Regions from separate parts of the Nonomuraea sp. CA-218870 genome, predicted to be linked through region 2. Evidence: predicted binding sites of a transcription regulator. Region 2 holds the regulator's gene; the other holds the start of a gene.

Region 1 (10,006 bases), 2.7 Mb from region 2:
GAACGAGGGCTTTCCTGTCAACTTCGAAACGAACCAGTTCAGCCCGAGGAGCGGCCTCTATAGCTTTCTTCGTCCACGAACTCTCCAGCGCACGGGCTTCCCCTTTCACAAGTCCCATTTCGCCAACGAGGGCTTCTATCAAATCGACCATGTTCTGAATGCGTTCGTCGACTTCTACCCTCTGGGCTTCAGCAATTTCCGCTTGTGTCTCAATTTCCTCTACTTGCAAACGAGCGCGCTCCACCGCCCGGAATGCCTCAACCCTTGCGTTTTGAACCGCCTTTAATTCTTCTAGCTCTAGAGCTCTTCCTTGTTTCTCTGCCGCATGTGTAAGCAACTTCGTTACGAAACGCGAAGGGGGGATCCTCTCGCCATGCAAGTAGCGGCGAATCATCGTGGCATCTGTGCCAGATAGTCCAGCATAATTACGTATGGACTCTTCCGTCTGCGCGAAACGTTCCCTAAGATAGATCGCCAATCTTCGCACTTCTTCCGGAAGATCATCAGAAAGTGGCTTCAGTCGCGCAGGAGGCATACTTCACTCTGGCATGTGCTCACATGCACTGCTAGAGGCCATCTCACTTTTCATCCCAACTGCCCCGATAGGAACGGACTTAACGCGCATTTCACTCACAATGACACATATGTTCCTGGAGCCACACACCAGTCTTCCTCAAGACGCAAGCTTGCTTACTGTCTCGATCTTTCGGACGATGTATGCGTGGTCGCGACTCCCGCTCCTCAACCGACCGTCACAGTTACAGAGACTGCGGCAGTGACACCGCCAGCACCCGTAGTCCATGTCCAAGTTCCGGCTGAGCCATTCGACCTATGGAAGGACATCATTTTCAATGACTTCGGGGGAGCCTTTCTTGGTGTTCTCGGCGCAGCGACTGTTGCTTGGTGGCTAACACGCCGTGAACGGGAAGCCCGGCTAGATGAGAGAAGGCGAGATCAGGCAGCTCAACTCTCTACCGGTCTACGCAACCTCTGCCATGCGACAAGTGAGGCCAACCCCGAAGTCGTAGTGCCAGCGTTAGAGGTCGTAGCAGGCGCTGCGGCTCCCCTTCTTGCCCGTGTCAAGAAGACTCCACATGCCGATTTCCAGCACTGGCTCGCCGCCCAGCTAGCTCTGCTGCCAACGACATGGTTCGAGCAACTCCAGGCAACCAAGCGGCTAGAGACTCGGGTAAGAGCCAACAAGCGTAGAGAACTAGCAAGGCAGATCATCCGGCTGCAGGTTACCGTCGACCGATGGGGCGTCGATCCTAGGAACTGGCGCTCTACGACGACAGATGATGACCTTCCTCGCCTTGTGGGAGGCGGCCCTAGAAAGAGTCGTCGTCGTTGATCGTCCACACCCTTCAGATGGTGCTATCACGGACCACCCATCTGCGTGCTTGATCGTTCCCAATACCTTCCCGCAAGCCCCGGCTCGTTGCTCGGGGTGACGCCTACGCTCCTGGTCAGGGACATGAGGAGCGCTTCTCGCTTATCTGACTCCTAAGGCGGCAGCGTCAGGCCGTCCGCCGCGGAGCAAGAGGGGTGACCTGGTCAGGGCGGCCTAAGGCGATCCGCGTGAGGTTGCGCAGGGACGTGGAGCCGGGCCTGAAGTAGTCGCTGTGGCCGCCCTCGCCGGCCTCGAACAGGCGGGCGCCGAAGCCGGGGGCCATCGGGTCCCGGCCGAAGCCGAGGGGGCCCAGCCTGGTCTTGGGGACGAACCTCATCCAGTCGTTGGAGCCCAGCCCGGCCCACACCCGGGCGGTGGTGAACGTGGCGGAGCGGAACTCCAGGCCGGGGCTGGCGACGAGGGCGAGGTCGGAGACCGGCAGGCCGCCGGCGGCGGCCTTGGCGCAGACCACCGAGCCGTAGCTGTGGCACAGGAGCGCGATGGGGGCCGCGGTCCGGCGGCGGAGGTCGGTGACCGTGCGGCGGAGGGCTCGCGCTCCTTCGTCGGCCGCGGAGTCGGTCATCACGTCCAGGCTCCAGGTGGGCGGCGACTCGTAGCCCAGCCAGGCGACGACCGCCAGGCGGGTGCCGGGGGACTGGCCGGCCGCCTCGGTCAGGAGGGCGCGGGCCGAGCCGCCTGGGCGGTGGCTGCCGGTGTCGAAGGTGTCCACGGTGATGTCGGCGCCCGGCACGATGACCGCCACCCGGTCGGCCGTGGTCACGTCACCGTGGACCCGGACGAGCCGGCCGCTCGACTGGGCGGGTGGGACGAGCAGCGCCCCGAGGGCGAGCATGCCGAGGACTCCGTGCCTGAATCGCATGGTGTCGAAGCTACGGATCCGGCCCCGGTTTCCGCGTCACCGCACGGGCTGATCTTCCAGGTAGTACCGCAGGGGGATCACGACCACGACAGGATGACCGGCCGGCCCCCGGAACCCCTGGAGGGCAGGCACCCCCAGGACCTCCGCGGCCCCCCGTCCCAGCCTTCGCGATCGGCCCCGAAGTGATGCGAGGGAGAGACCGGGGCTGGAGGAGGGCGAGCGCACACTCGCCGACTCCCGCTGACCACCCGGCCGGCGTCGCTCCCGCCTCTGGGAGGAGGGCGCGGCTCAGCGGGTGTAGCGGTGTTTGGCTCCCGGCGGGAAGTACTCCGGGTCGCCTGTCTCGCGGAGCCGGATCACCGGCGCCTGGCGCGTCTGCGGCACGTAGTGCGCGAACTCGCTGTTGAGCCGCCGCAACTGGGCCAGGATCGACGCGCCGACCGCCTCCGCCGTGCCGTCCGACGGTTTCTCGCCGGGCGCCAGCTCCACCGTCACCGTCAGGTGCCGGTCGCGCCGCTCGTCCTCCGCCGCCTCCATCACGAACTTGCCGGTCACCAGCCCCGCCACCTCGGGCTGCTCCAGCCCCACGGAGATGTTCTCCGGGTACACGTTCGCCCCGTAGTAGGACACGGTGAACCGGCTCCGCCCGAAGACGTACGCGAAGGGCCGGGCGGGGCCGGGCGCCGACGGCTCCAGGCCGTGGTCGCGGGCGAAGGCCAGCATGCGCTCGTACGGGATCAGCCCGCCGTCGTCGGCGATGTGGTAGCGGATCAGCGGGATGCCGTTGTCGCCGGAGAACAGCAGGGTCCCGTCGTGCTCCTCGAAGAAGCGCACCTCGGGGTCGTACTGGACCAGCGTGGGCAGCCGCGACTCGCCGAACAGCTCCCGCGCGGCCGGCGGGCGTTCGGCCAGGAAGCGGCGGATCTCCACCGACAGCGGCGTCTCGTTGCCCAGCACCCCGGCGTCCGCGGTCCCGTACAGGGAGGCGATGCCGCGTACCGGATCGGTGATGCCCGCGCGGGACGCCACGAGCGTGCGCCACTCCTCGCTGAAGACCTCGCCGGCGGTGACCAGCTTGACGTTCCAGCGGGACCAGGGCAGTCCGGCGTCGATCACGTCCTTGAGGAAGGGCGGGTAGCCGAGCAGCACCACCTGGTCGAAGTGCGGCGCCAGCTCCGGCACCACCCGCAGGATCTCCCGCTTGTCGCTGCCGGGCGCCACGACCGTCACCGGGTAGCCGAGCTCGGCCAGCCGGCGGCAGCAGGCCAGCGTGAACAGCCCGCCCACCCAGGTGCCGAGCGCGAAGCAGACCACGGCGAGCGTGCGCCGCTCGCGGGCGGCGAAGGAGTCGCGGAACACCTCCTCGAAGCGGGCCGCGATGACGTGCTCGTCGGCGGCGGTCCGCGGCCAGAACGCGGGCTCCCCGGTCGACCCGGACGACACGGCGACGAGGTCGCCGATCACCCCGTGACGGCACAGGTCGGGCAGGGGGTGGCGTCGGGTGTACGTGTCCTTGCTCGTCATCGGCAAGCCCACGAAATCCTGAAATGTCTGGATCTGGGCGGGGTCGATGGCGTGCTCCGCCAGGAACGCCCGGTACGCGGGCACCGTCTTCACCACGTCGTGGAACAGCTTGACCAGGTCCATCAGTCGACTGTACGGCCGGGGCCGCCCCCCGTCACCCGCCCGTCACTCGCCCGGCCGCACCAGCCCGGTCTCGTAGGCGTACACGATCGCCTGGGCCCGGTCGCGCAGCCCCAGCTTCATCAGCATCCGCCCCACGTGGGTCTTGACCGTCTGCTCGGCCAGCACGAGCTTGCGCGCGATCTCCTGGTTGGACAGGGCCTGGGCGACGAGCGCGAGCACCTCGCTCTCGCGCTCGGTCAGCTCGCTCAGCCGGGCGGCCGCGGGAGCCGGGCGCGGCCCCAGCCGGGCGAACTCACGGATGAGCCGCCTGGTGACGCCGGGGGAGATCAGCGCGTCGCCGGCCGCGACCACCCGGACGGCCTCGGCGAGCTGGGCGGCCGAGGCGTCCTTGAGCAGGAACCCGCTGGCGCCGGCCCGCAGCGCCTCGTAGACGTAGTCGTCGAGGTCGAACGTGGTCAGGATGAGCACCTTGGACTCCGAGCCGGACGACAGCAGCCGCCGGGTGGCGTCCAGCCCGTCCATCACCGGCATCCGCACGTCCATCAGCACCACGTCGGGCGTCAGCTCGGCGGCCCGCTGGAGCGCTTCGCGCCCGTCGGCCGCCTCGCCCACGACCACGATGTCGGGCTGGGCGCTCAGGAACACGGTGAACCCCGTGCGCACCATGCCCTGGTCGTCGGCTATGAGAACCCGGATCACGAGGGACCCCGTCCGGTCGGCAGCACCGCGGTCACCTGAAAACCTCCTACGGGGACCGGCCCCGCCTCCAGCGTGCCGCCCAGCAGCGCCGCCCGCTCGCGCATGCCGACCAGCCCGTGGCCGGCGCCGGGCGAGCGGGCGGAGGAGGTGCCGGGGCCGTTGGTCACGTGGAGCCGCACGCCCTGCTCGTCGCGGCGGACGTCGATCATGACGGTCGCGCCCGGGGCGTGGCGCATGGCGTTGCTCAGCGACTCCTGCACGATGCGGTAGGCGGACATCCCCACCGTCTGGGGCACCCCCTCCACCGACTCGGGCAGCTTGACCAGCACGGACAGCCCGGCCGCCCGCGCGTTGGCGACGAGGTCGTCGACCTGGGCCAGGCCGGGCTGCGGGGCGGTGTCGGTGCGGCCGTCCTCGTCGCGCAGCACGCCGAGCACCTGCCGGAGCTGGGCGATCGCCTCCAGCGACAGGGCGCGGATGCCGGCGAGCCCCGCCTCCAGCTGGGCCGGGTCGCCCGCCGCCTTGAGCGGCACCGCCTCCGCCTGGATCGCGATCACCGACATGTGGTGGGCCACCACGTCGTGCAGCTCGCGGGCGATGCGCGCGCGCTCCTCCAGCACGGCCTGCGCCCCCATCGCCTCCTGGCTGCGCCGCTCCTCCAGGGCGAGCCGTTCGGTGGCGCCGCGGCGCAGCCGCACGTTGTGGCCGAGGAGCATGACGGCGCCCACCATGACCGACCCGAGCGGCACGCTGTTGGGGAAGGCGATCCACATCACCACCACGCTGATCACCCAGGCCGCGCCGGTGATCCGCCGGTCGCAGCGCACCGCCACGGAGTAGGCGACGAGCAGGTAAGAGATCACTATCTCCGCGGTGTAGGGGTTGTCCTCGTAGGCGACGCCCAGCGCGAACGAGACCCAGAGCCCGGCCGGGAGCAGCGCCAGCGAGGCGCGCCAGGCCGCCAGCGGCCTCCGGTCGCGCAGCACCAGCGGGATCGCGACGCCCAGCGCGGCCACGTAGGCGAGGGCCGGCCGCCCGTCGCGCTGGATGACCCGGTCGTAGGTGGTCAGGAACAGGATGAGGGCCAGCAGGACGTCGACCACCTGGACGAGGTCGAGTCTGCGGAACGGCAGCAGCCCCAGCCAGCGCGGCATGGGCAGGGCCCGCCGGCCCGACGGGGGCGCGGGCTGGTCGGCCGCACCCTGGTAGAGCGCCAGGAGGATGGGGCGCAGCACTGCCGAGAACACCCCCAAAGCCTACGAGCACGCCGCTCGCCACGCGTCGGACCAAGGGCTGATCCGGTCTCACTCCCAGGTATGACTTACATGATTACGCTCGCTCTGAGCGAACATCGGAAAGCTTGGGAACATTAAGCCGCTCCGATGAATTGAGTCGATATAACTCAACCCTATGGAGTTCGCATGAGTGAGAGCTTGATCCTGCCGGTGCTGCCGCTGGACGACGCCGTCGTACTGCCCGGCATGGTGGTTCCGCTGGACCTGTCCGACTCCGAGGTGCGCGCCGCCATCGACGCTGCCCGGGCATCCGGTGGCAACAAGCCGCAGGTGCTTCTCGTTCCCCGCGTCGACGGCCGCTACGGCGCCGTGGGCGTGCGGGCCGTCGTCGAGCAGGTCGGGCGGCTGCCAGGCGGCGAGCCCGCCGCCGTGGTCCGCGGCGTCGACCGGGTGCGCGTGGGCGCGGGCACCACCGGCCCCGGCGCCGCGCTGTGGGTGGAGGCCGTGACCGTCGACGCGGTCGCCGCCCACGAGCGCGCCCACGAGCTGGCCAAGGAGTACAAGGCCCTGGCCACCACGATCCTGCAGAAGCGCGGCGCCTGGCAGGTGGTCGACCAGGTCAACCAGATCGACGACCCCGCCGTGCTGGCCGACAGCTCCGGCTACACGCCGTGGCTGTCCACCTCCCAGAAGGTCGAGCTGCTGGAGTCCCCCGACCCCGCCGACCGGTTGGGCAAGCTGATCGAGTGGTCCCGCGAGCACCTGGCCGAGCTGGACGTCGCCGAGACGATCCGCAAGGACGTCCAGGAGGGCATGGAGAAGCAGCAGCGCGAGTTCCTGCTGCGCCAGCAGCTCGCCGCCATCCGCAAGGAGCTGAAGGAGCTCGACGGCGGCTCGGCCGAGACCGAGGAGGAGGACTACCGCGCCCGCGTCGAGGCGGCCGACCTGCCCGAGAAGGTGCGCGAGGCCGCGCTCAAGGAGGTCGACAAGCTGGAGCGGACCTCCGAGCAGTCCCCCGAGGGCGGCTGGATCCGCACGTGGCTCGACACGGTCCTCGACATGCCGTGGAACGTGCGTACCGACGACAACTACGACATCGCCGGTGCCCGCGAGGTGCTGGACGCCGACCACACGGGCCTGTCCGACGTGAAGGACCGCATCATCGAGCACCTGGCCGTACGCAAGCGCCGGCAGGAGAAGGGGCTCGGCGTGGTGGGCGGCCGCCGCGGCGGCGCCGTGCTCGCCCTGGCCGGCCCTCCCGGTGTCGGCAAGACCTCGCTCGGCGAGTCCGTCGCCCGTGCCATGGGCCGCGAGTTCGTCCGCGTCGCCCTCGGCGGCGTACGCGACGAGGCGGAGATCCGCGGCCACCGGCGCACCTACGTGGGCGCGCTGCCCGGCCGGATCGTCCGCGCTATCCGCGAGGCCGGTTCGATGAACCCGGTCGTGCTGCTCGACGAGGTCGACAAGGTCGGCGCCGACTACCGCGGCGACCCGACGGCCGCGCTGCTGGAGGTGCTCGACCCGGCGCAGAACCACACCTTCCGCGACCACTACCTGGAGGTCGAGCTCGACCTGAGCGACGTGCTCTTCCTGGCCACGGCCAACGTCCTGGAGGCCATCCCCGGCCCGCTGCTGGACCGGATGGAGGTCGTCACGCTCGACGGCTACACCGAGGACGAGAAGGTCGCCATCGCCCGCGACCACCTGCTGCCCCGGCAGCTCGGGCTGGCCGGCCTGACGGCCGAGGAGGTCGCCGTCGAGGACGCGGCGCTGCGCCGGCTGGCCACCGAGTACACCCGCGAGGCCGGCGTCCGCTCGCTGGAGCGGTCGGTCGCCCGCGTCCTGCGCAAGATCGCGGCCGGTGACGAGCTCCCGGTCACGGTCGGCGCCGACGACCTGACGGCCTACCTGGGCAGGCCCAGGTTCGTGCCGGAGTCGTCGCTGCCGGAGAACGCCCAGCGCACCTCGGTGCCCGGCGTGGCCACCGGCCTGGCGGTCACCGGGGCCGGCGGCGACGTGCTGTACGTGGAGGCGTCGCTGGCCGACCCGGAGACCGGTGAGACCGGCCTGACCCTGACCGGCCAGCTCGGCGACGTGATGAAGGAGTCGGCCAGGATCGCCCTGTCCTACCTCCGCTCCCACGGCGCGGAGCTGGAGCTGCCGGTCACCGCGCTGAAGGACCGCTCGGTGCACGTCCACTTCCCGGCGGGCGCCGTGCCCAAGGACGGCCCCTCGGCGGGCGTGACGCTGACGACCGCGCTGGCCTCGCTGCTGTCGGGCCGCCAGGTCCGCGGCGACGTGGCGATGACCGGCGAGATCTCGCTCACCGGCCGGGTGCTGCCGATCGGCGGCGTCAAGCAGAAGCTGCTGGCGGCGCACCGGGCGGGCATCTCCACGGTGCTCATCCCGGCCCGCAACGAGCCGGACCTGGACGACGTGCCCCAGGAGGTCCGCGACGAGCTGACCATCCACTCGGTCAGCGACGTGCGCGAGGTCCTGGACCTCGCGCTCACCCCGGCCCAGGTGGCGGACGGCGTCGCCGCCTGATCCGCCCCGAGACGCCCTGCCGCCCCAAGACGCCCCGCCGCACCGGGAAGCCCCGCTGCGGCGGGGCGTCCCGCGTGTACGGCGGTGTTCCGTACGGGCGACTACGGCAGTGAGGCGGCGAACTTCAGCACCCGCTCGTTCACCTCGGCGGCGAACTGACCGGCGATCGAGTGGGTCGCCTCCGGCCACAGTTCGGCCCGCACCCCGGGGATGAGCCGCTCCGCCCGCCGCACCGCCTCGCCGGGGTCGTGGATGACGCTGCGCCCGGCGACGACGACCAGGGCCGGGACCGTGATCGAGCGCAGCTGCTCGTCGGTGAAGCGGGTGGGTGGCGGGAGCGCGGGCCGGTAGTCGCGCATCGTCGCGGAGATGAGCCGGGCCACCGGGTCGTCCGCGGAGATGTCGGCGCCGGTGCCGTCGATCCACGCCATGAAGCGCGGCCTCGCCCAGCGCGAGACGAACGGCAGCATGACCGGGATCGTCCGCAGGATCAGGCCGAGAGGCATCGGCGCGAGCGCCCCCGCCGGGTCGAGCAGGGTGATCGAGGCCACGTGGCGTGGATCCCGTACGGCCTGGTTGCACGCCAGCCAGCCGCCCATCGACATGCCCACCAGGTGCGCCGTGCCGAGGCCGAGCCCGGCGAGTGCCGCCGACAGCCAGGCGGCCTGGTCGGCGGCGTCCCTGATCGGCGCGGTCTGCTCGCTCCGCCCGCCCTCGCCGAGAAGGTCGAGCGCGTACACGGGGCGCGCGGCGGCCAGGCCGGGAAGGTTGGGCAGCCACATGACGCTCGTCGCCGACTTGCCGTGCAGCAGCACCAGCGGCGTGCCGCCGGACGGGCCGAACCGGTAGGCGCGCACCCGCCCGAACGGCGTCGGCACGTCACGCGTCTCGGCCGGCGACGGCAGCGCCGCCATCGCCTCGTCGTAGGTCCGCTCGTACTCCGCTCGCGCCTCCGGCGTGACGAAGCGACCGATCTTCGGCATCGCACCCCTCCTTTGCCATACGATCATATGGCGAAAACTTGGAGGGCGGGCACATGCCGAAGAAGGTCGACCACGAACAGCGGCGGACGCGGATCGCCGAGGCGCTGTGGGGCATCGCGGCCTCGCGCGGCCTGGAGGCGGTCAGCATGCGGGAGGTCGCGACGGCGGCGGGCATGTCCATCGGGCTCGTCCAGCACTACTTCGCGAGCAAGGACGAGATGCTCCTGTACGCGACGGTCCTGCTGCGTGACCGGCTGTCGGAGCGCCTGCGGCGCGGCCTGGCCGGGATGGGGTCCGCCGCGCCCCGCGAGGTGCTGCGAGCCCTGCTCGTGACGCTGCTGCCGCTGGACGCCGAGGCCCGGACGGAGACGCTGGTGGGCGTCGCGGTCTTCATCCGCGCGCTCAACGACGAGACCCTCGCCGCGCGCTACCGGGAGGGCCAGGCCCAGCTCGCCGCCGTCGTGGCGGGGTGCCTGGAAGGACTCGCCGCCGACCCGGGCGCGGCGGCGGACGCCCTGCTGGCGTTGGTCGACGGGCTGGCCTCAGGCCTGCTCCTCGGTCATCACGCCCCGGAACGGGCCATAAGCATCCTTGATCAGCAGATATCCAGAATGACCGAATCATC
Region 2 (10,006 bases):
AGGTCTTCCAGGGTGAGCGCGAGATCGCGGCCTACAACAAGAAGCTGGCCACCTTCGAGCTGACCGGCATCGCGCCGGCGCCGCGCGGCATCCCGCAGATCGAGGTCACCTTCGACATCGACGCCAACGGCATCGTCAACGTCTCCGCCAAGGACCTGGGCACGGGCAAGGAGCAGACGATGACGATCACCGGCGGCTCCGCGCTGCCGAAGGACGACATCGAGCGCATGATGCGCGAGGCCGAGTCCTACGCCGAGGAGGACCGCAAGCGCCGCGAGGAGGCCGAGGTCCGCAACAACGCCGACGGGCTCGCCTACCAGACGGAGAAGTTCCTCCGCGAGAACGACGACAAGGTTCCCGGCGACATCAAGGCCGAGGTCAACGACGCGCTCGCCGAGCTGAAGAAGGCTCTGGAGGGCACCGACACCGACACGATCCGCAACTCGGCGGAGAAGCTCGCCACGGTCAGCCAGAAGATGGGTTCGGCGATCTACGCGCAGAACCAGGGCCAGACCGCGGGCGGCCCGGAGGGCGCTCCCCAGGACGCCTCCGCCGGCCAGGAGCAGAAGGCCGACGAGGACGTCGTCGAAGCCGAGATCGTGGACGATGAGCCGAAGAAGGACAAGTGAGGCCGTTGCGTGAGAACGGGCATGAGGAGCCGGTGATCCGCGACAACCGCAAGATCGACCCGGAGACGGGGGAGGTTAGGGTGCGCCCCGAGGACGATTCGCCCAAGCAGGATCAGCAGCAGGCGCCGGCGGAGTCCGCTCCGGCCGACGCCGAGCTGCGGGCCCAGCTGGACGAGCGGACCGCCGACCTGCAACGCGTCCAGGCCGAATACCAGAACTACCGCCGCCGCGTGGAGCGCGACCGGGTGGCCGTGCGCGAGCAGGCCACCGCCGCGGTGCTGGCGGAGCTGCTGCCGGTGCTCGACGACATCGGCAGGGCCCGCGAGCACGGCGAGCTCACCGGGGGTTTCGCGAAGGTGGCGGAGTCGCTGGAGGCGGTGCTCACCAAGCTGGGTCTCAGCGCCTACGGCCAGAAGGGCGACCCGTTCGACCCGATGGTCCACGAGGCGCTGATGCACACCTACTCGCCCGAGGTGACCGAGCCGACGGCGATCGAGGTGCTGCAGCTGGGTTACCGGATGGGTGAGCGGGTGCTGCGTCCGGCGCGCGTGGCCGTGGCCGAGCCCGGGGACGCGCCCGCGTCCGATGACGACGACAACTGACAAGGACGAAGGGCCGTAGATGAGCACCAAGGACTACCTGGAGAAGGACTACTACGCCGTCCTTGGTGTGCCCAAGTCAGCCACCGCCGACGAGATCAAGAAGGCGTACCGGAAGCTGGCCAGGCAGTACCACCCCGACACCAACCAGGGCGACTCGGCCAAGGAGAAGAAGTTCAAGGAAGTCTCCGAGGCCTACGACGTCCTGTCCGACAGCAAGCGCCGCAAGGAGTACGACGAGGCGCGCACACTGTTCGGGTCCGGGGTGGGCGGCCAGCGTCCGGGTGGTGGCGGCAACTTCGGCTTCGACTTCGGCGACCTGTTCGGCGGCACCGGTCAGCAGACCGGTGCCGGGGCGGGCGACCGCTTCAGCGACCTGTTCGGCGGGCTGTTCAACCGGGGCGGGAGCACGACCCGCACCACCTCCGCCACCAGGCCGCGGCGCGGACAGGACATCGAGTCAGAGGTCACGCTGTCGTTCACGGAGGCTGCCGAGGGCACCACGGTTTCGCTCAGGCTGACCAGTTCCGCCGCGTGCACCGCGTGCAGCGGGACGGGCGCCAAGGCCGGCACCACCCCGCGGGTCTGCCCGACCTGTGAGGGCACCGGCGCGGCCAGCCGCAACCTGGGCAACTTCGCCTTCTCCGAGCCCTGCCGCGACTGCAAGGGTCGCGGGCTGCTGGTCGACGACCCCTGCCCCGTCTGCGAGGGCAGCGGCCGGGCCAAGAGCATCCGCACGATCCAGGCCCGCATCCCCGCGGGGGTGTCCGACGGGGCGCGGGTCAGGCTCAAGGCCAAGGGAGCGCCCGGCGAGAACGGCGGTCCGGCCGGTGATCTCTACATCGTGACGCACGTCAAGCCGCACCCCGTGTTCGGCAGGTCGGGTGACAATCTGACCGTCACGGTTCCCGTGACGTTCACGGAGGCGGCCCTCGGCGCCGAGATCAAGGTGCCGACGCTCAAGGGAATGCCGGTGACCCTGCGCATCCCCGCGGGCACGCCGAACGGGCGCACCTTCCGCGTCCGCGGCCGGGGCGTCACCCGCAAGGACGGCACCAAGGGCGACCTGCTCGCCAGCGTCGAGGTCGTGGTGCCGAAGACGCTCGACGACAAGTCGCGGGAGCTGCTCACGGAGTTCAACACCGCCACAGCGGCCGAGGACCCGCGGGCCGAGCTCATATTGAGAGCCAGAAGCGAGTGAGCCGATGGACGCCAACTACTTCGACCTGTCCGATGACACTCCTGTTTATGTGATTTCGGTGGCCGCGCAGCTGTCGGGGCTGCATCCGCAGACACTGCGGCAGTACGACCGGCTCGGTCTGGTCTGCCCTGGCCGCACGGCGGGGCGCGGCCGCCTCTACTCGACCAGAGACATCATCCAGCTGCGCGAGGTCCAGCGGCTCTCCCAGGAGGAGGGCATCAACCTCGCCGGCATCAAGCGGATTCTGGAGCTGGAGAACGAGTCGCTGCGGCTGCGCGAGGAGGTTCACCGGCTGCGCGCCGAACTCCAGATGATGAAGGCGCTGATCCGCTACGAGTTGCCACCGGGGGCGTAGATGGAATACAAGCTCACTCAGAAAAGTCAGGAGGCGCTCTCGGGAGCCATGCGGCGGGCCGCCGCCGACGGCAATCCCGAGATCTCTCCGATCCACCTGCTGACCACGCTGCTCGCGCAGACCGGCGGCACCGCCGTCCCGCTGCTGGAGGCGGTCGGCGTCGACTGGAAGGCGCTGCGGGCCAAGGCCGAGGAGCGGCTGGCGGCGCTGCCCAAGGCGCAGGGCGCGACGGTGGGGGCGCCCACGAGCTCCCGCCAGCTGCTCACGGTCATGAACACCGCCGCCCAGCACGCCAACCGGCTGGAGGACCAGTACGTCTCGACCGAGCACCTGCTGGTCGGCCTCGCGGCGGACGGCGGCCAGGCCGCCGAGCTGCTCAAGGCCGCGGGGGCCACGCCGCAGGCGCTGCTCGACGCGTTCGAGAAGGTACGCGGTCACGCCCGGGTCACCAGTGAGACGCCCGAGGACACCTACCAGGCGCTGGAGAAGTACGGCGTCGACCTGACCGAGCGGGCCCGAGCGGGCAAGCTCGACCCGGTCATCGGCCGCGACTCCGAGATCCGGCGGGTGGTGCAGGTGCTCAGCCGGCGCACCAAGAACAACCCGGTGCTGATCGGCGAGCCCGGCGTCGGCAAGACGGCCGTCGTCGAGGGCCTGGCCCAGCGCATCGTGGCCGGTGACGTGCCGGAGTCGCTGCGCAACAAGCGGCTGATCGCGCTCGACCTGGGCGCGATGGTCGCGGGCGCCAAGTACCGCGGCGAGTTCGAGGAGCGGCTGAAGGCGGTGCTCTCCGAGATCAAGGAGAGCGACGGCCAGGTCGTGACCTTCATCGACGAGCTCCACACCGTCGTCGGCGCGGGCGCCGCCGAGGGCGCCATGGACGCGGGCAACATGCTCAAGCCGATGCTGGCCCGCGGCGAGCTGCGGATGATCGGCGCGACCACGCTCGACGAGTACCGCGAGCGCATCGAGAAGGACCCGGCGCTGGAGCGCCGCTTCCAGCAGGTGTACGTGGGCGAGCCCACGGTCGAGGACACCATCGCGATCCTGCGCGGGCTGAAGGGCCGCTACGAGGCCCACCACCAGGTGCAGATCGCCGACAGCGCCCTCGTCTCCGCCGCCGCGCTGTCCGACCGCTACATCACCAGCCGTTTCCTGCCGGACAAGGCCATCGACCTGGTCGACGAGGCCGCCTCCCGGCTGCGGATGGAGATCGACTCCCGTCCGGTCGAGATTGACCAGCTCCAGCGGGCCGTCGACCGGATGAAGATGGAGGAGCTGGCGCTGTCCAAGGAGACCGACGAGGCCTCCGTCCAGCGCCTGGAGCGCCTGCGCCAGGAGCTGGCCGACCGTCAGGAGGAGCTGAACGCCCTGGTCGGCCGCTGGGAGCACGAGAAGGCCGGCCTCAACAAGGTCGGCGAGCTGAAGAAGCAGCTCGACGAGGCGCGCGGCACCGCCGAGCGGGCGCAGCGCGACGGCGACTTCGAGACCGCCTCCCGCATCATGTATGCCGAGGTGCCGCGCCTGGAGCAGGCGCTGAAGGCCGCCTCCGAGGCCGCCCCGCCCGAGAACGCCATGGTCAAGGAGGAGGTCGGCCCCGACGACATCGCCGAGGTCATCTCGTCCTGGACCGGCATCCCTGCGGGCCGCCTGCTGGAGGGGGAGACGGCGAAGCTGCTGCGCATGGAGGAGGAGCTGGGCAAGCGCCTCATCGGCCAGCACGAGGCCGTGCGGGCGGCGTCCGACGCGGTCCGGCGCAGCCGGGCCGGCATCGCCGACCCCGACCGGCCGACAGGCTCGTTCCTGTTCCTCGGCCCGACCGGTGTCGGCAAGACAGAGCTGGCCAAGGCGCTGGCGGAGTTCCTGTTCGACGACGAGCGGGCGATGACCCGCATCGACATGAGCGAGTACTCCGAGAAGCACAGCGTCGCCCGGCTCGTCGGCGCGCCCCCCGGCTACGTCGGCTACGAGGAGGGCGGCCAGCTCACCGAGGCCGTCCGGCGTCGCCCGTACACCGTGGTGCTGCTGGACGAGGTGGAGAAGGCCCACCCGGAGGTCTTCGACATCCTGCTCCAGGTGCTCGACGACGGCCGGCTGACCGACGGCCAGGGCCGCACGGTCGACTTCCGGAACACGATCCTGATCCTCACGTCCAACCTCGGCTCCCAGTATCTCGTCGACCCGACGCTGGAGAACGGCGCCAAGCGCGAGGCCGTGATGGGCGCGGTGCGCAGCGCGTTCAAGCCGGAGTTCCTCAACCGGCTGGACGACGTGATCCTGTTCGACGCGCTCGGCACCGAGGAGCTGGCGCAGATCGTGGACCTGCAGGTCGACCGGCTCGCCCAGCGGCTGGCGGACCGCAGGCTGACCCTGGACGTCACACCTGCGGCCCGCGAGTGGCTGGCCCTGACGGGCTACGACCCGATGTACGGGGCGCGCCCGCTGCGCCGCCTGGTCCAGTCGGCGATCGGCGACAAGCTGGCCAGGGCGGTGCTGTCCAGCGAGATCGTCGACGGCGACAAGGTCCTGGTCGACCTCGGCGACGACGAGCTGACCGTCCAGCGGGCCTGAGCACCCGCCGTACACCCGCGGAAATCCCGCCGGACACGCGCCAACGCCCGGAGGCCCAGCCTCCGGGCGTTCGCCGTTCCCCGGCGGGTCATCTGCGGGTCCGTTCCTTGAGGTTCGGGTCCTTAAGGAACGGGCCAGCCTTCCGGCAAGCCGCCTCCCCGCTCTCGCCTGCCTGACTAGCTTCGCGTTCGTCAGTCACCGAGAACGATCAGGGGGACGAGAAGTGCCTACGCGGAACATCCGAAGGATTCTGGCCATGGTCACTCTGACCGCGGGGGTCAGCTGGCTGGGGGCCGGCCCCTCGGCCGCGGACGACTGCCTGGCCGCGCGGGCCCGCGTGGGCTCGCCCGCGGCGGCGCTCTGCGACGAGCTGGCCAAGGCGCGGCTGAGCGACGGCGCCGGCCCGCTGCTCGGGTCGGAGAGCACCCACCTGGCTCTGAACGCGGTCAGGATGGCCGAGCGCATCAACTTGACCGGTCTGGTCGCCCCGCGGTCCGAGCACGGGCTGTCGGACCTGGGCGGGTTCGTGGCCACCTCGGCCATGCCGCCGGTGGCGAGCGAGCCGGTGACGAGCGAGCCGGTGGCGGACGTGACCGGCCTGCTCAAGCTGCCCGCCCTTCCGGTGCTGCCCGAAGCCGCCCCGCCGGCGGTCTCCGGGACCGGGCGCGCTCCCCTGCCCTCGGACGGACGGCCGCGCCCCGCGGACACCCCGATCGACCTCACCGGCCCGGTCCACCAGACCAGGGACGAGATCGTGGACCGCGCGGTGCCGCGCGTGGCGACGGAGCTGGACCGGGCGGACATCCCGGGCCGCTCCCTCGACGGCGTCACGCGCCTGCTGGGCGGGCTCTCCCTGCGCTGAGCCCGGCCCGTCAGGAGACGAGGGCGTCGATCTCGTCCTCGGGCAGGCCCAGGTCGAGCCTGATGCGGTAGCGGGTGCGCAGCATCGACATCCGCTCCGGGTCGTCGCTCGCGCAGGTCAGCAGGGCCTGGGTCACCCACTCGTGGCCGGCCTCCAGGTCGCCGTAGGCGACGAGGGTCTCGGCGATGCTGTGGGCGGTCGCCGCCGAGACGTCCCCTTCGGCGCGGACCGTCTCGATGACCTCCCTCGCCTCGTCGTGCCGGTCGAGCTCGAACAGCGTGTCGGCGATGCCGGCACGCGGGTCGATGCCCGTCTCTCCACCGTCTTCGACCGCGCGCTGGAAGCACTCCAGCGCGCGGGCCGGCTGACCGGCCGCGCGCCACTCCTCGGCCGCCTGAACCAGGATGGACGCTCTCGACACGTCGCCGCTGGAGTAATCGAGCGCGACGTCGTACAGCCTGCCGGCCAGCGAGCCGTGGTCGTCGGCCAGCAGCGCCTGCTCAAGCAGGCGATCAAGGTGCTCACGGGTCACATGCGCCACAACGCGAGACTACCGAGAGCCGTGCGGTTTTGCCCGCTCAATAAGCATCGGCGATGGCGGATGAGGCCACCACGATTCGTCACCAGTTGCTCACGAGGCGCATATCTTCACAGGTAATGGGGCATATACCGGTCACTTCGCGCCCGAGAGCGGAAGGGGCTGGGATGAGCGGGTCCAGGCAGATGACGTCCGCGCTGGCGGTCGCGGTGGTGCTGTCGGCCGTGGGCCCCGGGGTCGCCGGCTACGTTTCGGCCCGGCTGGAAGGGGTCGATGCGGCCGAGCGGAGACTGCGGGCCCTGGAGGACGAGCTACGCGCGAGAGAGCACGCCGTCCGGCCGGTGTCGTTCCCCGAGGAGTGCGCGCGGCCCCACGAGCCGCACTGGCTGCCGGAGTTCCTCGAGGCCTGGGAGCGGATCCGCTAGTCGGGCCGCGGCGTGTAGGACCTGAGCTGACGCGACAGGAATCCGCGCACGAGTTGCCTGGCCGCGTCGATGATCTCCTCCGAGCCGTCGGGGTCGCGGCGGAAGGCCAGCTTGAGCACCGCGTCGCCGGCCTCGACCGCCACCACCACGGCGACGTCGAGCTCGTGGCAGTCGGCCAGCCCGAACTCCTTGAGCAGCAGCCCGCGCAGCCGGCCCGCGATCACGGTGTTGTTGTCGGAGTCGGAGTCGAGCAGGTTGAGGTCGACCACGTCGCCGAACTGGAGGCTCCTGAAGCCCGGCACCGTGCGGTGCATGGCGACGTACTCGTCGATGATCGCGTCGACGGCGTCCCACCAGCCCCGGTAGTCCTCCTCCATGAACCGGCGGCCCACCCTGGAGACGAACAGCTCCACGTTGCGCCGGGTCAGCTCCTGGGTGATGGCCCGCTTGTCGGGGAAGAACTGATAGACCGAGCCGATCGCGACACCCGCCCGGTCGGCGATCCGGGTCGTGGAGAGCGCCTCGTAGCCGATCTCGTCGAGCAGGTGGGCGCAGGCGTCGAGCATCCGCTCGACCCGCCGGGCACTGCGGCGCTGCGTGGGCTGCCGGCGCAGCGCCTTCGGCGACGCACAGTCATCTTCTGGTTGCGGCATGGACACGCCATCATCTTCCCCCGCCAGACCAGATCGTTACCCACGATTGACCGGATTTCCCGGGAATCCGGTGAGCTCGGCCGGCCCATGGAGTGCGGATGGGGAGATCCCGGACAGCGTTGACGAACCGACCGCCTTCCCCGGATCGCCTCAGGGCCGGGCGGCCAGCCCGGTGCAGGAACGCAGCGCCTTCCAGTCGGCCACGGCCTGCGTCCGCGCGGCGCCGGTCATCGGGACCGGCACGCCGTTCTGGATGGTGGCGGGGGTCCACCGGTCCTTGAGGATCTTGCGGCCGTTGATGGTGAGGGTCAGCACGCCGGTGCGGCCCGTGGTGGCGGGGTTGGAGTTGTAGAAGACGAAGTTGCCGAGGCCGTAGCTGATGTAGGCGTTGTCGAGGTACCCGGCGCCCAGCAGGATGTGCGCGTGCCCGCCCACCACCACGTCGGCGCCGGCCTTGACCAGCTTGGGGGCCAGGGAGAGCTGCGCCGGGTTGGGGCACTTCTGCATCTCGGTGCCCCAGTGCAGGTGCACGATGACGGTGTCGGAGCTCTTGCGCGCCTGCCGTACCGCCCTGATCAGGCGGGCCTCGTTCTTGGCCGACGCGAGGCCGCCCTTGTCGGGGGTGGCGGTCCAGGAGTCGATGAACTCGGCGTCCAGCACCTGGGTCGCGCCGATGATCGCGACCCGGTTGCCGTTCACCGTCTTCCTGAACGGCTTGTACGCCTGCGCCTCGTCCGCCCCGATGCCCACCATCGGGAAGCGGGCCTTCTTGACCGCGGCGAGCGAGTCCGCCAGGCCGGTCTCCATGTAGTCCATGCCGTGGTTGTTGGCCATCGAGGCGACGTCCACGCCGGCGGCCTTGAGCGCGGTTATCGCGCTCGCGGGCGCCCGGAACGTGTACTGCTTGCCGGGCGCGGGGGTGCCGCCCGTGGTGATGGCGGTCTCCAGGTTGATCATGGCCAGGTCCGCCTTGCGCAGCACCGAGGCGATCGGGCCGAGCGCGGTGCGCGGGTTGTCCAGCCGCGCCCGCAGGAAGCCCTCGAAGTGCACGTCCCCGCCGAAGGCGATGGTGTACGGCTCGCGCTCCGGGGTGGCGGGGGCCGTGGGCTCGGCCGAGGTGGTGGCGGCCGCCTGCCGCTGCCGCTCGGGCGTCTCAGAGCCGAAGGCCGAGCAGGCGGCGACGGAGGCCACGACGGCCAGTGCCGAGAGTGCGCGGGGGAGGTTCATCGGGGGCGCCATCCAGCTCGATCGGGACTTTCAGGGATCGAGCATGCCATGTCCTGACTATTGCCGCGTAGTGACCCTCGTTTGACATCAAACGACAAGAAATCGGACTTAGCCCCTGAATAAGATCACAAAGACGGACGCCCCTGCTGCGGCGATCGAAGTCGCCGATCACCCTGACGCGACAGGCGCGCCAGGCGCGGCCTCTCAGGCAGCGGGCGACGGTGGGTTTCTCACTGACGGGCCATGGTCTGTCCATCCAGGCGCGGGGGGCGGCCGTGGACACTCCTGGCGTCACGCGGTGGAGGCGAAGGGATCCGTGAGGCGCTGAAGCAGGCGGGGGTCCTGCGTACGGAAGAGGGCTGTCGCGGTTTGTTGATCAAGGGGGCCGCGGTGCGTCATGATGGGCGGGGATCTTGCGCCCGCTGGGCGGGCGGGGAAAACCGGGGCTGTGACCAGCCTCCGTCTAACGGCCCTGTCCGGTTGCGTCACCAACCTGCCAGGGCCGTTTTTCACGCGCTGGCCGAAAGGGCCTCCAGGTCGAACTCTCCGTCCCGGACGCCGGCCGTGAACGCGGCCCACTCCGACGGGGTGAAGACCAGGACGGGTCCGTCCTGCTCCTTGCTGTCCCTCAGCGCGACGTTTCCGTCGGCGAGGGGGGCGACCTCAACGCAGCTGCTGGCTCCGTTGCAGAAGCTGCTCTTCTGCCAGGCCGCCGTCTGGTGGTGGATAGACATTTTCTCCCCAAATGGGCGAAGGGGCGCCATTGCCCCTTTTGTTCCGATGTTCGTTGCTCAGCCTCGCCACATCATCGCCTTGCGTTGGATGAGCACGCGTGATTCGTCCTCGTCCAACGCCTGCATCCTGATGTTCTCGAAAGCCGACTCGTACCCCGCTACCCGCTCGAGGTCCTCGACGAAGTGAGCAGTATAAAGCTGCTCCAGATAGA

The links. The regulator HspR, encoded in region 2, represses chaperone genes until heat shock. The targets are predictions, from matches to a motif close to ANTTGAGTCNNNNNGACTCAANT.
Region 1: lon (endopeptidase La) is a predicted target of HspR. The motif match lies at 6,002-6,024, and genes of this name have one in related genera.

What each region holds. Positions count from the first base shown of each region.
Region 1 covers NZ_JBNJMN010000001.1:3,692,977-3,702,982, forward strand. The annotation lists gene ACQEUU_RS17865 (hypothetical protein) at 1-478, opposite strand, end outside; gene ACQEUU_RS17870 (alpha/beta hydrolase) at 1,518-2,270, opposite strand; gene ACQEUU_RS17875 (phenylacetate--CoA ligase family protein) at 2,559-3,917, opposite strand; gene ACQEUU_RS17880 (response regulator) at 3,960-4,616, opposite strand; gene ACQEUU_RS17885 (sensor histidine kinase) at 4,613-5,863, opposite strand; gene lon (endopeptidase La) at 6,038-8,398, shown strand; gene ACQEUU_RS17895 (alpha/beta fold hydrolase) at 8,500-9,381, opposite strand; gene ACQEUU_RS17900 (TetR/AcrR family transcriptional regulator) at 9,435-10,006, shown strand, end outside.
Region 2 covers NZ_JBNJMN010000001.1:992,252-1,002,257, reverse strand. The annotation lists gene dnaK (molecular chaperone DnaK) at 1-629, shown strand, start outside; gene grpE (nucleotide exchange factor GrpE) at 626-1,231, shown strand; gene dnaJ (molecular chaperone DnaJ) at 1,251-2,429, shown strand; gene ACQEUU_RS05010 (heat shock protein transcriptional repressor HspR) at 2,434-2,784, shown strand; gene clpB (ATP-dependent chaperone ClpB) at 2,785-5,355, shown strand; gene ACQEUU_RS05000 (hypothetical protein) at 5,612-6,217, shown strand; gene ACQEUU_RS04995 (tetratricopeptide repeat protein) at 6,228-6,758, opposite strand; gene ACQEUU_RS04990 (hypothetical protein) at 6,923-7,180, shown strand; gene ACQEUU_RS04985 (TetR family transcriptional regulator) at 7,177-7,833, opposite strand; gene ACQEUU_RS04980 (CapA family protein) at 7,984-9,060, opposite strand; gene ACQEUU_RS04975 (DUF397 domain-containing protein) at 9,570-9,794, opposite strand; gene ACQEUU_RS04970 (helix-turn-helix domain-containing protein) at 9,852-10,006, opposite strand, start outside.